One region of the Streptomyces sp. NPDC051183 genome, then DNA from elsewhere that is predicted to be linked to it. Evidence: riboswitches for the same ligand, from Rfam matches in the RefSeq annotation. Region 1 holds a riboswitch; each other region holds the start of a gene.
What was found. Region 1 has a riboswitch for cobalamin ahead of AB0M99_RS21990 (ABC transporter substrate-binding protein). Riboswitches for the same ligand answer to the same signal wherever they lie in the genome.
Positions count from the first base shown of each region.

Region 2: it holds a riboswitch for cobalamin, as region 1 does, so the genes downstream of both, AB0M99_RS14040 (ABC transporter substrate-binding protein) here and AB0M99_RS21990 (ABC transporter substrate-binding protein) in region 1, are expected to answer to the same signal.
Region 3: it holds a riboswitch for cobalamin, as region 1 does, so the genes downstream of both, metE (5-methyltetrahydropteroyltriglutamate--homocysteine S-methyltransferase) here and AB0M99_RS21990 (ABC transporter substrate-binding protein) in region 1, are expected to answer to the same signal.

Region 1 covers NZ_JBFBBA010000024.1:100,130-105,326, reverse strand. The annotation lists gene AB0M99_RS22005 (alpha/beta hydrolase) at 1-910, shown strand, start outside; partial or broken gene AB0M99_RS22000 (slipin family protein) at 917-1,117, opposite strand; gene AB0M99_RS21995 (hypothetical protein) at 1,683-2,111, opposite strand; cobalamin riboswitch at 2,347-2,532, shown strand; gene AB0M99_RS21990 (ABC transporter substrate-binding protein) at 2,767-4,002, shown strand; gene AB0M99_RS21985 (iron ABC transporter permease) at 3,999-5,111, shown strand; gene AB0M99_RS21980 (ABC transporter ATP-binding protein) at 5,108-5,197, shown strand, end outside.
Region 2 covers NZ_JBFBBA010000013.1:62,171-67,367, reverse strand. The annotation lists gene AB0M99_RS14060 (glycoside hydrolase family 18 protein) at 1-982, opposite strand, end outside; gene AB0M99_RS14055 (hypothetical protein) at 1,099-1,677, opposite strand; gene AB0M99_RS14050 (ankyrin repeat domain-containing protein) at 1,752-2,486, shown strand; tRNA gene AB0M99_RS14045 (tRNA-Trp) at 2,541-2,614, shown strand; cobalamin riboswitch at 2,723-2,860, shown strand; gene AB0M99_RS14040 (ABC transporter substrate-binding protein) at 2,896-3,885, shown strand; gene AB0M99_RS14035 (iron ABC transporter permease) at 3,882-4,910, shown strand; gene AB0M99_RS14030 (ABC transporter ATP-binding protein) at 4,907-5,197, shown strand, end outside.
Region 3 covers NZ_JBFBBA010000017.1:122,687-127,883, reverse strand. The annotation lists gene AB0M99_RS17470 (CbtA family protein) at 1-516, shown strand, start outside; gene metE (5-methyltetrahydropteroyltriglutamate--homocysteine S-methyltransferase) at 588-2,912, opposite strand; cobalamin riboswitch at 3,081-3,307, opposite strand; gene AB0M99_RS17460 (3-hydroxybutyryl-CoA dehydrogenase) at 3,485-4,369, opposite strand; gene aceB (malate synthase A) at 4,366-5,197, opposite strand, start outside.

The sequences.
Region 1 (5,197 bases):
CGTGTACGGCATCTCCTACGGAACCCACCTGGCGCTCGGCTACATGCGCGACCACCCGGAGGGAATCCGCTCGGTCGCACTCGACGGCGTCCTGCCACCGTCCAAGGCAGGATTCGCGCAGGCATGGAGCAGCGCCAAGCAAGGCATCGACAGCATGTTCAAGGCATGCGAGGAGCAGCCGGCGTGCAACAGCCGCTACCCGGACCTGCCCGCCACCTTCGACAGGATGATCCATCAGCTCACGGCCAAACCGATCACCACCACCGTCAAGACCCCCGGCAGCCCCGAACCCGTGAAGGTGGTCCTGGACGGCGGAGCCCTGATGAACTGGATGACCACCGCCACCCACGTGGCCCCCGGCGTCCCCCGCTCGCTCGACGAACTGGCCCACGGCAACCCGCAGCGGGTCGCCGAGCAGTGGGCGGCGAGCAGGGTCACCCCGGAGTACGACGGCCGGATCTCCCACGGCCTCGAGTACGGCGTGTTCTGCAGCTCGATGGTGCCGTACGAGACCGAGGCGCAATCCGTGAAGGGCGCCGAGGCGAACTTCCCCGGCTTCCCCGCCTCGGTACAGGCCCAGGCCCCCCAGTTCACCTTCGTACGCGAGGACTGCGCCGGCTGGAACGTCCCCGCGGTCCCGCCGTCGGCCCGGGAGGTCACCCGCAGTGACATCCCCACCCTCGTCATGTCGGGCGGATTCGACTCCCAGACCGGCGCCGAGAGCGGCACGTACGTGGCCCGCACCCTGCCCCGATCCACCGTCGTCACCATCCCGTACAACCCCCACGTGGTCCTCGCCACGTCGAAGTGCGCGCAGTCCATCGCCGTCTCGTTCTTCAACACCCCCACGGCCCCGAACACGGGCTGCCTCAAGGACGTGGAGCCCCCGAAGTTCGAGATCGGTCCTTGACGCGACCTAAGCCTCGGGTGTGATGCCCGAGGTTCCAGTAGCGGTGTCCGCGGCGTCGAAGTGCTTGGCCGCCCGGTCGAAGTAGCGCAGCAGCTCGACCGGGAACGGCATCACGAGGGTGGAGTTCTTCTCCGCCGCCACCTCGACCACCGTCTGCAGCAAGCGCAACTGCATCGCCTCCGGCGTATCGGCCGTGATCCGTGAGGCCGATGGTTGTACTCTGCGCAGCCCGCCCTTGACCTGCGATGAGCGGCAGGGAGCAGACAAACCGGGAGTTTCCTTACGCTTCGGACCATACCCAAGTCCGACATCTAGCTTTCGGATGTTTCCGCAGGTCAGTCCCCCTGATCCCTTCGGGTGCGTCTTGCCGGCGTGAAAACATGGCTGCGGCGCCTGCCCGCCGATGCCGGTAGCTCGTTGGGACGTTGAGCCCGTAGGTCAGTCTGGTGCCGGGGCCGCAGAGGGGCCACGCACTGTTGCCATCGAGCACGTCGGTCAGATTCTCGCTCCCCCCGCGGCCCCTTGGGCAGGCGTCGGCCCGTACGGACCAATACCGGGGTCAGCCGAGATACGGCCGGAAGGGATAGTAGGGCGATCTCGAGAGGCTGACTTGCCCCGCGTGCATGGCTGTTGCGGAGGTTGCGCGTGGTGGGGCGGGATATGTTGATCTGGGCCAGTTCATAGCCCCGGGTTTCCGTCATTCGCGCACGACAACCTGTACGGGCGCCCGCCCCCGGTACCCCGAGGGGCGGACGCCCTGCCGCTCCGGCCCTCAGGCGAGGGGGTTGCGGGCGGATTTGGAGCCCTCGGAGCAGGGGTCGGTGCCCCACTCCTCGTTACAGATGATGAGTGCGATGTTGGCGATGTTGTAGCCGTCCGAGAGGCTCAGGCCATTGTGCGGCGTCCCGCTCCCGTTGCAGCCGTTGTAGTCGTAGCGGAGCGTCGAGGTTGTCCAGTACTGACCGTTCGTCCGGTAGACCTTGAACTTCGCGTACACCGGGTTGGCATTGCACTTGGTGTCGCGGACGGTGAGGTTAATGTTGGACAGGCTGCCCGGGCCTGCCCACGTCCACGAGGCGCTCGCCGTGCCGTATCCGCTGGTCACCGAGGCGGATCCGGTAGCGGCGTGGGCGGTGCCTGGAAGCGCGAGGACGACCGCGGCGGCGGCCGCGGCGGTCGGCAGGGCATGACGGATGCGCATCGTTCCCCCTGGTCGGTCGCTGATGACGGGCCGAACCTAGCGCCCCGTCCCGGCAGAACGACAGGCTCCATAGCAAAGCCCCAGGTCAGCGACCTGGGGCTTGTTTGTTGTCTAGACCTATTGGGTGCCATGCGCGCCACGAGCTCGCTGAGGCAGAGCTCCGGGCGGGCTCCCCCGAGCCCGACGACCACGCGCTGTGGCCGGTCGCACAGTTGTGGGTCTGGCGGGGCTGCGGCCGGTTCTGCGATGCTTCCGTCCGACAAGCGACGGCGGAACGAGGAAGCCGGTGAGATTCCGGCACGGTACCGCCACTGTGTAGGGGGAGCGACTCCACCCATGGCCACCGCCCCATCCGGGGGTGGGAAGGCCGGAGAAGCCGTGATCCCGAGTCAGGAGACTCACGCCGTCGCACCTCGATGTACGGGGCGGATTTCCCCAGGAGAGGCGGTGGCACTCGTGTGCCTGCGTATGCGTTGTGGCGGCTTCGCGCTGCCCGTGGTTCTTCGGAGCCGGTCTGCCCGGGTTGATTCCCGCGCCCGTTCCCTCCTCAGGTTCTGACGACCCCCTCCCCCAGCGGGTTCCTTCCCGTGCGCCCGCATCACGTGCCCTGCGTACCAGTGCTGCGCACTGCCCATGAACGTCACCAGGAGTCACCTTGTCCGTACGATCCGCCATGCCCGGTCGCCGTCAGGCAGCCGTGGTGGCCTTCCTCGCCGCCGCCCTCACGCTCACCGCGTGCGGCAGCGACGCCGGCCCGCCCGCCGACGCCAAGGCCCAGGCCGTCGGGGGGGGTTGCATCAAGGACTTCGACCCGGCCAAGGACTACTTCCCGGTCAAGTCGACGGTGGAGCACGCCAAGAACTTCACGCTCCGGTACGAGAAGAGCTACCAGGTGCTCACCGTCAACGAGCCCTTCCCCAAGGGGAAGCCCGAGTCGTACGTCCTGGTCAAGTGCGGTGCGCCAAAGCCGGAGTTGACCGGTGAGCTGGCGTCCGCGCAGCAGGTCACGGTTCCGGTCAAGAGCCTGTACTCCGCCTCCACCACCCACCTGCCGCTGCTCACCGAGACCGGCGCCCTCGACGTGCTGACGGGGGTGGCGAGCACCGCGACCATCTCCTCCGCCCAGGTGATCGAGCGGGTGAAGGCAGGGAAGGTCACCGAGTACGCCAAGGACCGTACGCTCAACGCCGAGACGGTCATCGGCGCCAAGCCGGATGTACTGATGACCCAGGGCACCGACGACCCGCAGTACCCGAAGCTGCGCCAGGCCGGAATCGCCGTCGTCGCCAACGCCGAGTGGCTGGAGGCCAGTCCGCTCGGCCGCGCCGAGTGGGTCAAGGCGATGGCCGCGCTCACCGGGGCGGAGCAGCGAGCCGGCGAGGTCTTCGACACCATCGAGACCGACTACCGGAAGGTCGCCGAGAAGGGCGCACAGGCGGTAAAGGACGGCAAGACCGTCGAAATCCTGCCCGGCACGATGTACCAGGGCACCTGGTACATGCCCGCCGGCGGCAGCTACGCCGCCCAGCTGATCAAGGACGCGGGCGGCACCTACCCCTGGGCCGGCGAGGCGGGCACCGGCAACCTGCAGCTGAACTTCGAGGCCGTGTACGCCAAGGGCGGCGAGGCCCCGGTCTGGATCGCCGACCAGAAGTGGAAGTCCACCGCCGACGCGGTGAAGGCGGACAACCGGTACGGGCAGTTGAAGGCTCTCTCCGGCGGTGCGGTCTGGACGAACACCAAGGCGCTCGGCCCCGGCGGCGGCAACGACTACTTCGAGCGCGGCGTGCTGCGCCCTGACCTGGTCCTCGCCGACCTCTTCGCGCTGATGCACCCGGACCAGGCGAAGGACCACACGTTCACCTTCTACCAGCCGGTGCCGAAGGCGTGACGACGCACACGGCAACCGCGCCGACCGCCGTCCCGGATGCCCCCGACGCCCCGCGGCCGCTGCGGGCGGGGCGGCGGCGCCTCGCCGTCGTCCTCGCCCTCGCGGCCGGTACCGCCACGCTGTTCGTCCTCACCATCGCGACCGGCTCCCACCCGGTGCCGGTCGCGGAGGTGGTGCGGATCCTGTTCGGCGGCACCGCCGAGGACCCGCGATGGACGGTGATCGTCGAGCAGGTGCGGCTGCCGCGCGCGCTGACCGCCGCCGCCGTCGGTGCCGCCCTGGCGGTGGCGGGCGCACAGATGCAGACCTTGTTCCGCAACGCGCTGGCCGACCCGTTCTCCCTCGGGGTGAGTTCGGGCGCGAGCATGGGCGTCGCCGCCGTGGTGGTCGGCACCGGCGGGGTGGCCGGAAGCTTCACCGGAAACCTCGCCGGACTGGGGCGTGGGGGCGTCGTCCTGGCCGCCTCGCTCGGCGCCGCCGCCGTGCTGGCCCTCGTACTGCTGCTCTCGCGATGGGTCCAGTCGGCCGTCACCCTGCTCGTCATCGGTGTCATGATCGGGTCGGCGGCCACCGCCGTGGTCGGCGTGATGCTCGTCTACGCCCGTCCCGAACGCGCCCAGCAGTTCGTCATGTGGGGCCTGGGCAGCTTCAGCGCCACGACCTGGCCCGACCTCCAGGTCATGCTGCCCGTCATCGGAGCCGGACTGCTGACCGCCCTGCTCACCGCCAAACGCCTCAACGCCCTGCTGCTCGGCGAGGACTACGCCCGCACCATGGGGCTGAACGTGCGGCGCAGCCGCGATCTGGCCCTGCTCGGCACGTCGCTGCTGGCGGGCGCGGCGACCGCGTTCTGCGGCCCCGTCGCCTTCCTGGGCCTCGCGGTGCCGCATCTGACGCGGGTGGCGCTGGGGACCTCGGACCACCGGGCGCTCATCCCGGCGTCCATGCTCGCCGGGGCCTTCCTCGCGCTGGCGTGCGCGCTGCTGAGCCAGCCGCCCGGCACGGATTCCGTGCTGCCGCTCAACGCCATCACCTCACTGTTCGGCGCCCCCGTCGTCATCGCGTTCCTGATCCGCAGCCGTCGCGGCGTACAAGGAGTGGCCTCGTGACCGACACGATGACCGGACCCGTCACGGACACGGCCGACCGACCGGACCGGACCGGCGGCCTGGTCACCCAGGGGCTCGCCGTCGGC
Region 2 (5,197 bases), on a different contig from region 1:
TGCCCATCACCAGCTTGCGCGCGGGCGCGCCGCGCCGCTCCCAGGCCTCGACCGTTCCGTCCACGCTGAAGTCGCCGCGGGCGTACAGGGCGGACTGCTGAGCCGTGGTCTTCTCGCCCGAGACGTGGAAGTCGTAGCCCTGGAGGGTCACGAAGTCGAGGTCGCGCATGATCCGGCGGACGTCGAAGCCCGCGTCGATCTTGGCGGGCGCGGTCGGAACGAAGGCCGTCAGCTCGTACTTCGTCCGCTTGCCCTGGCTGCGGGCGTACCTGTCCAGCTGGGTGCGGAACTCCTTGACCAGCTCGGTGAAGTTGCGCTTGTCCTCCGGGCGGTAGGTGGTGTCGGCGTCACCGGCCGATCCGGGCCACTCCCAGTCGAGGTCGATCCCGTCGAAGACGTCGGCGGCCGCGCCCGCGCCGCCGCGGGTGCCGTCCTGCGGCAGGTTCCCCTTGATGTAGAGGTCGATGCAGGACTCCACGAGGGCCTTGCGGGAGGCCGGGGTCAGCGCGGCGTCCGAGAAGTGCGTGGACCAGCTCCAACCGCCCAGCGAGAGCAGGACCTTGAGGCCGGGGTGCTTGGCCTTGAGCTCGCGCAGCTGGTTGAAGTTGCCGGCGAGGGGCTGTTCCCAGTCGTCGGCGACGCCGTCCACGGAGTTCTCCGCGTCGAGCGGGCGGACGTAGTCGGCCCAGGCGTCGGCCTCGCCGGGCACGTTGCCGGTGAAGCACTTTCCGTCCGCGCCGATGTTGCCGAAGGCGTAGTTGATGTGGGTGAGCTTGCCGGCGCTGCCGTTGGCCTCCAGGTCCTGGACCTGGAAGTCCCGTCCGTAGACGCCCCATTGGGTGAAGTAGCCGACCCTTTTGTACGGGGAGCCGCCGCGGGCGCCGTCGCCGTCGCCGTGGGCGGAGGAGGCGGGCGCGAAGGCGGTGAGCAGGGAGAGGGAGCAGGCGGCGACGGCCAGCCTGCCGAGCATGCTGCGGCGCATGGGCTTCCTTTACGGGCGCGGGGGAGTGGTGCTCCGGGGCCGTGCTGTGCGTGCGCTGTGCATGCGGAAACTATTGGTCTGGACCAGAGTCGGTCAAGAGGGCGGATCCGGCTGCCTCAGGACAGGCTCCAGTGGCCGACGTCGTCGGCGAGGCCGCCGTTCAGGGCGAACTGCACCGCGGCGAGCGGGGCGCCCTCGGGCAGCCGGAAGGTGACGAAGCCGTGCGCCGTGCCGCCGGGGCCGAGGGTGACGGTGTCGGGGAAGGCTGGACCCGCCTCCGTCGAGATGCCGGTGCCGGTGTACCGGTGCCCGTACGTGTCCAGCAGGTGCGCGGCCGCGGCCGGGGAGTCCTCGTACACGGCGGTCCCGGTGTTCTCCAGGCGGAACTCCACGGAGACCAGGCGACCGGTGCCGCCGGGCACGGGCCGGGTCGGGTCCGTCGCGTCGGCCGGGCTCGTCGGGGTCGCCGGGTCCGCCACCCGGCTGAGCGTGACGTCGAGCCGCTCGCCCGGCCCGTCGCCGGAGAGCGGGACGGTCTCGCCGGAGGCGCCGGCCGCGCCCAGCAGGGCGGGCACGAGCAGGATCGCCACCGCCAGCCGCGCCGCCCGCACCCGGGCCCGGACCCGGGCCCGGGGCAGCGCCCCGGCGGCGCGCTCCCCGCGGCGCATGGCGGAACCTGCCGTCCGACGGATCACCCCGCCCACGATCCTCCGCGTCCCCCGGTCCCGCCACCGGCCGGAGCGGCGCGCGCCCTCGTAGCCTGAGCTCCATGCTCTCCCTCGAATCCGGCGACCCGCTCGCCGTCTCCGTCTCGGCAGCGATCCGCGCCGGCGACCTGTCGGAGCTGCGCCGGCTCCTGGACGCGAACCCCGGGCTCGCGACCTGCCGCATCGTCCGGCGGGGCGCGGCCGCCGGGGAGCGCAGCCTGCTGCACATCGCCACCGACTGGCCGGGGCACTACCCGCAGACCGCGGAGGTGATCCACGCCCTGGTGGCCGCCGGGGCGGATCCCGGAGCCCGGTTCGTCGGGTCGCACGCGGAGACCCCGCTGCACTGGGCCGCCAGCAATGACGACGTGGCCGCCGTCGACGCGCTCATCGCGGTGGGTGCGGACATCGAGGCCCCGGGCGCCCTTCTCGGCGGCGGCACCCCGCTGGCCGACGCGACCGGCTTCGGCCAGTGGCGCGCCGCGCGCCGCCTCCTCGACCACGGCGCCCGCGCCGACCTCCAGGACGCCGCGGCCCTCGGACTCCTGGACCGGGTGGAGGAGTTCATCGCCGCCGGCGCGTCCCGGGAGGACATCACCAGCGCCTTCTGGGGGGCCTGTCACGGGGGCCGACTGTCCACTGCCCAATACTTGTTGTCTCAAGGGGCGGACATCGACTGGATCGGCTACGGCGACCTGACGCCCCTGGACATCGCTCTGACCAGCGACGATGGCCCCCTCATCGCGTGGCTCCGGTCCGCCGGCGCCCGCACGAGCCGCGAAATTCCCGTGAGTTGATCCCCGAATTCAGTGGATCTTCGGCGCCCGCCGTGTCATGGTTGGTCTCGCCGAAGGGGTGTAGCTCAGCTGGTCAGAGCGCCGGTCTCCAAAACCGAAGGCCGCAGGTTCGAATCCTGCCGCCCCTGCAATGCCGTACAGCGGCCCCGTTGTGACGGAACGCCCGGGCGCGAGACCCCTCGCACCTGGGCGTTCGTCGTTTCCCCGCGTCACCGCCGAGGTGCCCGCCGCCGGGCGTCTGGCAGACTGGGGCGCGTTACCCAGGCGGTGCAGGACAGGAAACCGGTGCGAATCCGGTGCGGTCCCGCCACTGTGACCGGAGCCCGCCCGCGGGAGCCGGGAGTCAGACACTGACGCACCGCCTCTTCACTTCGACCAGGGGACGCGGATCCCCCGGAGAGGCTTCGCCATGTCGCGTTCTCGCGCACTCCTGCGGGCATTTGTGCCGGTTTCACTCCTGATACCCCTGGCCGCCTGCGGTGGTTCCCCGGATGGGGGAGACCCGTCGGCAGGGGCCGCCGCCGCGCCGGGGTTCCCGTACACCGTCACGAACTGCGGGGTCAGCAGCACCTATCAGACCCCGCCCCGGCGAGCCGTCGCCATGAACCAGCACGCGGCCGAGATCCTGCTCGCCCTCGGGCTGGAGGAGCGGATCGCGGGGACCGCCTACCTGGACGACGCCGTACTGCCCGCCTACCGGCCCGCCTACGACAAGATCAAGGTGCTGGCCAAGGAGTACCCCTCCAAGGAGGTCCTCCTCGGAGCCGACCCCGACTTCGTCTACGGCGGCTACTCCAGCGCCTTCGACAAGGCGCAGGGCCGCGACCGCGAAGGACTCGCCAAATCCGGCATCAACTCCCGGCTCAGCGTGGAGTACTGCACCGAAGGGCCGGTCGGTCTCGACCAGCTCAAGACCGAGATCACCGAAGTGGCGCGGACCTTCGGCGTGCCCGAGCGCGGCGCGAAGCTCATCGAGGACGAGCAGCGCCGCATCGACGCCGTCACCGCACGGGTGAAGGACCGGGCCAAGCCGTCCGTCTTCGTCTACGACTCCGGCGAGGCCTCCGCCTTCACCTCGGGAGGCAATGGCATCGGCAACCAGATCGTCTCGCTGGCGGGCGGGACGAACACCTTCGCCGACCTCAAGGACACCTTCGGCGACGTGTCGTGGGAGAAGGTCATCGAGCGGAAGCCCGAGGTCGTCCTCATCTACGACTACGGCGGCACCACCGTCGAAGCCAAGAAGCAGCGCCTGTTGAACGATCCCGCGCTGGCGCAGGTTCCCGCGATCAAGAACCAGCGCTTCGTCGTGCTCCCGCTCTCCTCGGCCGTGCTCGGCGTACGCGTCGCCGACGCCGTCGAGTCCCTGGGCCGCCAGCTGCACCCCGACGCCCCGTGAGGCGGTGCCGTACCCCGGTCGTCCTCCTCGTGCTCGGTTGCGCCCTGGCCGCGTCCGCGGTCGCGGGCCTGGCCCTCGGGCCGGTCCGGATCGCGCCCGGCCGGGTGCTCGACATCCTGCTCGCCGGACCCGGCCCGAGCGGCGGAGCCTTCGGTTCCATCGTGTGGGACGTGCGCATGCCGCGGGTGCTGCTCGGGGTCTTCGTCGGCGCGGGGCTGGCTGTCGCGGGCACCGTGCTCCAGGCCCTGGTGCGCAATCCGCTGGCCGACCCCTTCCTGCTCGGGGCCTCCTCCGGGGCCTCGGCGGGAGCGGTCGCGGTCATCGTCCTCGGCGCGGGCGCGGGGATCGCGGGCGGGGTCGGCGTGCCGCTGGCCGCCTTCATCGGGTCCATGGGCGCGCTCGTCTCCGTCTACGCGATGGCCCGGCGCGGCGGCACCATGACCACCGGCCGGCTGATCCTCGCGGGCGTCGCCGTCCAGTACGTGCTGTCCGCCCTCACCAGCCTGGTGCTGGTGCTCGCCGCGCACCCCAACCAGGTCGCGAGCGTGCTGTTCTGGACCCTCGGAGGCCTGGGCGGGGCCCGCTGGGACGAACTGGCCCTGCCCGCCGTCGCACTGCTCGTCGGCACCGGACTGCTCCTCGCCCTGGCCCGGCCGCTCGACCTGCTGCTCGCGGGCGAGGAGGGCGCGCGCACGCTGGGCCTGGACACCGGGCGGTTCCGCGCGGCCGTCTTCGTCCTGACCTCCCTCGTCATCGGCGTACTGGTGGCGTACAGCGGGGCGATCGGCTTCGTGGGGCTGATGGTTCCGCACGCCGCCCGGATGGTCGTCGGCGCCGGACACCGCGCGCTGCTGCCGGTGGCCGCGCTGGGCGGGGCGGTGTTCCTGACCCTGGCCGACCTGCTGGCCCGTACCGCCGCGGCGCCCGAGGAGATCCCGGTCGGCGTGGTCACGGCGCTGGTCGGCGGCCCGTTCTTCCTGTGGATGCTGCGCAGGTCCACCCGTACCGAGGGGGTGGCCGGATGACGGCGGATCCGGGATCCCGGCCGGCGGAACTCGAGGTCGAGGCCGTGCGTTACGAGACCGACGGGCAGACGCTGCTGCACGGAGTCGACCTCGTCGCCCGCCCCGGCGAAACGGTCGGCGTGGTCGGCCCCAACGGCAGCGGCAAGACCACACTGCTGCGCTGCGTCTACGGCGCGCTGCGGCCCACGGCCGGGCGCGTACTGCTGGACGGCGCGGACGCGGCCTCACTGGGCGCCAAGGACCGCGCCCGCCGGGTGGCGGTCGTGCCGCAGGACGCGGGCGGCACC
Region 3 (5,197 bases), on a different contig from region 1:
TCCTTCGCGCTGGGCCGCGTCGGGCGCTTCAGCCCCCGGGCCACGGCCGCGCTCACCGCGGCGGCCGCCTTCGCCACCGCCTATCTGGTGCCGTTCCTGAAGTACCCGGCCACCCCGCCGGCGGTCGGCAACCCGGACACCATCGGGCAGCGCACCACGCTGTTCTTCCTGATGATCCTGCTCAGCGTCCTGCTCGGCGTCGGCGCGATCATCCTGGGCCGGCGGCTCGCCCCGCGACTGGGCAACTGGAACGCGACGTTGGCCGCCGGGGCGGGCTTCGTCGCCGCCACCGCGCTGGCCTTCCTCGTCCTTCCGGACAACAGCGACGCCGTGAAGCCCGATTTCCCCGCGGCCCTGCTGTGGGAGTTCCGGGTCGCGTCGATCTCCGTCCAGATCGTGCTGTGGGTCGTGTTCGGGGTCGTCTTCGGCCTCCTCGCGCAGCGACTGCTGGCCCACCGCACCGATGCTGCCGGGGCGCAGGCCCCCGCGCCGCGCGCGGTGTCGGCCGTCGGCTGACCCCGCGCGACAGCGCAGCCGGTCCGGGGCCGGACACCCATGGGTGTCCGGCCCCGGACCCGTTTCGGGGGTCAGGCGTTGTCGGCCGCGAGAGCGGAGCGGACCTCGCGGGCGGCGGCGACGAGGTTCTCCAGGGAGGCACGGGTCTCGGCCCAACCACGGGTCTTCAGTCCGCAGTCGGGGTTGACCCACAGCCGCTCGGCCGGGATGGCTTCCAGGCCGGTGCGCAGCAGACCGGCCGCCTCCTCGGCGCTGGGGACGCGCGGGGAGTGGATGTCCCAGACGCCGGGGCCCGCCTCGCGCGGGTAGCCGTGGGCGGCGAGTTCGCGGGCGACCTGCATGTGCGAGCGGGCGGCTTCCAGGCTGATGACGTCGGCGTCGAGGTCGTCGATGGCCTGGACGATGTCGCCGAACTCGGCGTAGCACATGTGCGTGTGGATCTGGGTGTCCGGCCGGACCCCGCTGGTGGTGAGCCTGAAGGACTCGGTGGCCCACGCCAGGTACTGCTCGTGGTCGGCGGCGCGCAGCGGCAGCGTCTCGCGCAGGGCCGGTTCGTCGACCTGGATCACCGGAGTGCCGGCCGCCTCCAGGTCTCCCACCTCGTCGCGCAGGGCGAGCGCCACCTGGCGGGCGGTCTCGCCGAGCGGCTGGTCGTCTCGTACGAAGGACCAGGCCAGCATGGTGACGGGGCCGGTCAGCATGCCCTTGACCGGCTTGGCCGTCAGGGACTGGGCGTAGGAGGTCCAGCGGACGGTCATCGGCTCGGGGCGGGAGATGTCCCCTGCCAGGACCGGCGGGCGGACGTAGCGGGTGCCATAGGACTGGACCCAGCCGTGCTGGGTGGCCAGGTAGCCCGTGAGCCGCTCGGCGAAGTACTGCACCATGTCGTTGCGTTCGGGCTCCCCGTGGACGAGGACGTCGATGCCGGTCTTCTCCTGGAAGGAGACCACTTCCTCGATCTCGCGCTTGATGCGTGCCTCGTAGCCCGCCGTGCCGATGCGCCCGGCGCGCAGGTCGGCGCGGGCCGCGCGCAGTTCGTCGGTCTGCGGGAAGGACCCGATGGTCGTGGTCGGCAGCAGCGGCAGGCCCAGGTGCGCCCGCTGGGCGGCTGCCCGGTCGGCGTACGGCTGGGAGCGGCGGCCGTCGGCGTCGGTGACGGCCGCGGTGCGGGCCCGGACGGCCCGGTCGTGGGTGATGGCCGATGCGGCGCGGGAGGCCAGGTCGGCCCGGTTCGCGGCGAGTTCGGGTGCGATGGAGTCCGTGCCTCCGGTGAGCCCTCGGGCCAGGACGGAGACCTCCCGGGTCTTCTGCCGGGCGAAGGCGAGCCAGCGGCGGACCTGCGGATCGATGTCGCGCTCGGCGGAGGCGTCGAGCGGGACGTGCAGCAGGGAGCAGGAGGCGGCGACGTCCACCCGGTCGGCGAGGCCCAGGAGCGTGCCGAGGGTGGCCAGCGACTTCTCGAAGTCGTTGATCCAGATGTTGCGGCCGTTGACGACACCGGCCACCAGCCGCTTGCCCGGCAGCCCGCCGACCGCCGCGAGGTCCTCCAGGTTGGCGCTGCCCGCCTCGGTGAAGTCGAGCGCCAGGCCCTCGACGGGGGAGGCGGCGAGCACCTGGAGGGCCTGGCCGAGCCGGCCGAAGTACGAGGCGACGAGCAGCTCGGGGCGGTCGGTCAGGGCGCCGAGGTCGCGGTAGGCGCGGGCGGCGGCCTTCAGCTCGGCCGGGGTGCGGTCCTGCACCAGGGCGGGCTCGTCGAGCTGGACCCACTGCGCCCCGGCGGCCCGCAGGGCTGCGAGGACCTCGGCGTAGACGGGGAGCAGCCGGTCCAGCAGCGCCAGCGGCTCGAAGTCCGCTGCCACGCCGGGGGCCGGCTTGGCCAGCAGCAGGTACGTGATCGGGCCGACGAGCACCGGGCGGGCGGTGTGGCCGAGCGCGAGGGCCTCCTCCAGCTCGGCGACCTGCTTGGCCGGGTCGGCGGTGAAGACGGTGTCGGGGCCGAGCTCGGGGACCAGGTAGTGGTAGTTGGTGTCGAACCACTTGGTCATCTCCAGCGGGGCCACGTCCTGGGTGCCGCGCGCCATCGCGAAGTAGCCGTCGAGCGCGTCGGCGGCCACGGCCGTGCGGTGCCGCCCGGGGACTGCGCCGACCATGACACTGGTGTCCAGTACGTGGTCGTAGTACGAGAAGTCGCCGGTCGGGACCTCGCTGATGCCGGCGTCGGCCAGCTGCTGCCAGTGGGAACGGCGCAGTCCGGCCGCGGTCTCCCGGAGGGCGTCTGCGGTGACCCGGCCCTTCCAGTAGCCCTCGATCGCTTTCTTCAGTTCGCGGTTCTGACCCTGGCGGGGGTAGCCGTACACGGTGGCTCGTGCTGCCGCGGCTGCGGGCTTCGCTGTCACGGAACTCTCCTTCGCGAGATGTGTCCAGAACATCCCGGACGACGGGACGCGGACGCGAAGGGACGACAGAACGTGCGGACCACGCCGCGGGAGGAAACACCGCACGTGCCGCTCGCTGTGTACGCCGACCCGCCCACGAGGTCACCGGGATATCCGCCCGCGGAATACGTCCGCGTGCGGGCAACGGGCAGGTCTTCGGACTCGCGGGCACGCCTGCCGGTCTCCCGGCGGGCACCTACTGGCCGTCGCTTCCCAGGACCGTTGTCCGGTCCCAGTGCGTATGACGGCGGTCGTTCCCGCTCACCGCTGCGGGGCAGTCCCGGATTCCCACCGGGTTCCCTCTTACGACGCATCCCGCCTGGCGGACGGGGCGAACCAGCTGCATCGGCCACCTTAAGGGATGTCCCGCGGTCCCCGTCCCCGGCCCCGTGTCCCGGTTCCCGGTTCCCGGCGGGAGGGGCGTCAACGCGGCGCGCACGCACGTGCGGTGGGGTACGGCGACACCACTCGCCGTACCCCACCGTTCCCGCGCACCTCCGGGCACCCTCGGCCCGGAGACCTGCCGGGGCCCCTCAGCCCCGGCCGTACGTGTGGAACCCGCGGCCGCTCTTGCGGCCGAGGAGCCCGGCCTGCACCATCCGCTGGAGCAGCGGGGGCGGGGCGTAGAGCGGTTCCTTGAACTCCTCGTAGAGGGATTCCGCGATGGCCGCGACCGTGTCCAGGCCGATGAGGTCGGCGAGCTTGAGCGGACCCATCGGGTGGGCACAGCCCAGTTCCATGCCGGCGTCGACGTCTTCGGCACTGGCGAAGCCGGATTCGGCCATCCGGACGGCCGACAGCAGGTAGGGGATCAGCAGGGCGTTGACGACGAATCCGGCCCGGTCCCGGGAGCGGACCGTGGTCTTGCCCAGGGTTTCCCCTGCGAAGGCCTCCACGGCGGCGAGGGTGTCCGCCGAGGTGTGGAGGGAGGACACGACCTCGACGAGCGGCAGTACGGGCACGGGGTTGAAGAAGTGCAGGCCCACCACCCTGTCGGCGCGTCCGGTCGCCATGCCCAGGCGCATGATGGGGATCGCGGAGGTGTTCGTGGCGAGGACCGCACCGGGGTCCGCGACGATCTTGTCGAGGGCGGTGAAGATCTCGGTCTTGACGTCGGGGTTCTCGGTGACCGCCTCGACGACCAGCTGGCGGTCGGCGAGATCCTCCAGGTCCCCCGTGAACAGCAGTCGGGCCAGCGCGTCCTCCGCGGAGAGGCGGTCCAGCTTGCCCCGCTGGACGGCGCGCTCCAGGGAGACGGCGATCCGCTCCCGGGCGGCGAGAGCGGCCGCGGCGTCCGACTCGGCGACGACGGTGTCCAGACCGGCCCGGGCGCACACCTCGGCGATGCCGGCGCCCATCCGGCCCCCGCCGACGATGCCGACGCGCCGGATCGGGCTCGGCCGTACCGCGGCGTTCACGCGTTCACCTGCGCGGTGAGGGCGGCGCTGCGGACGAGGTGGCGGGTGTAGGCCTCGGGCGTGAAGAAGGCGGGGAGTCGGCCCGACAGTGCCGTGTCCACGAAGACCTCGCGCGCTTCGAGGACGAGTGCCTCGGGGTCCTCGGCTTCCAGGGCGGCGCATTCGGCGTCGAGGAGGTCGATGACCGTGCCCCGGTCCACCCGGTCGTGGCGGAGCCACTGCCAGATCTGGACGCGGGCGATCTCCGCGGTCGCGGCGTCCTCCATGAGGCCGTTCAGCGCGACGGCGCCGCTGCCGCGCAGCCATGCGTCGAAGTAGCGCAGGGCAACGGCCACGTTGGAGCGGATGCCCTCGGAGCTCGGCGGGGCGGCGATCCGGCGGACGGACAGCAGGTCGGCGGCGGCCACCTCGACGTCCTCGCGGGTCCGCTCCAGCTGGTGGGGCCGGTCCCCCAGGACGTTGCCGAAGACCTCCCGGCAGACGGGGACGAGCCCGGGGTGTGCGACCCAGGAGCCGTCGAAGCCGTCCTCGGCCTCCCGCTCCTTGTCGAGCCGTACCTTCGCCAGGGCCGCGGTGTTGGCCTCCGCGTCCCGGCTCGGGACGTGGGCGGCCATCCCGCCGATGGCGTGGGCCCCGCGCCGGTGGCAGGTCCGTACGAGGAGCTCCGTGTAGGCCCGCATGAAGGGGGCGGTCATGGTGACCGCGGCCCGGTCCGGGAGCTGGAAGTCGGTGCGGTGGCCGAAGTTCTTGATCAGGCTGAAGAGGTAGTCCCAGCGGCCGGCGTTCAGGCCCGCGCTGTGGTCGCGCAGCTCGTGGAGGATCTCCTCC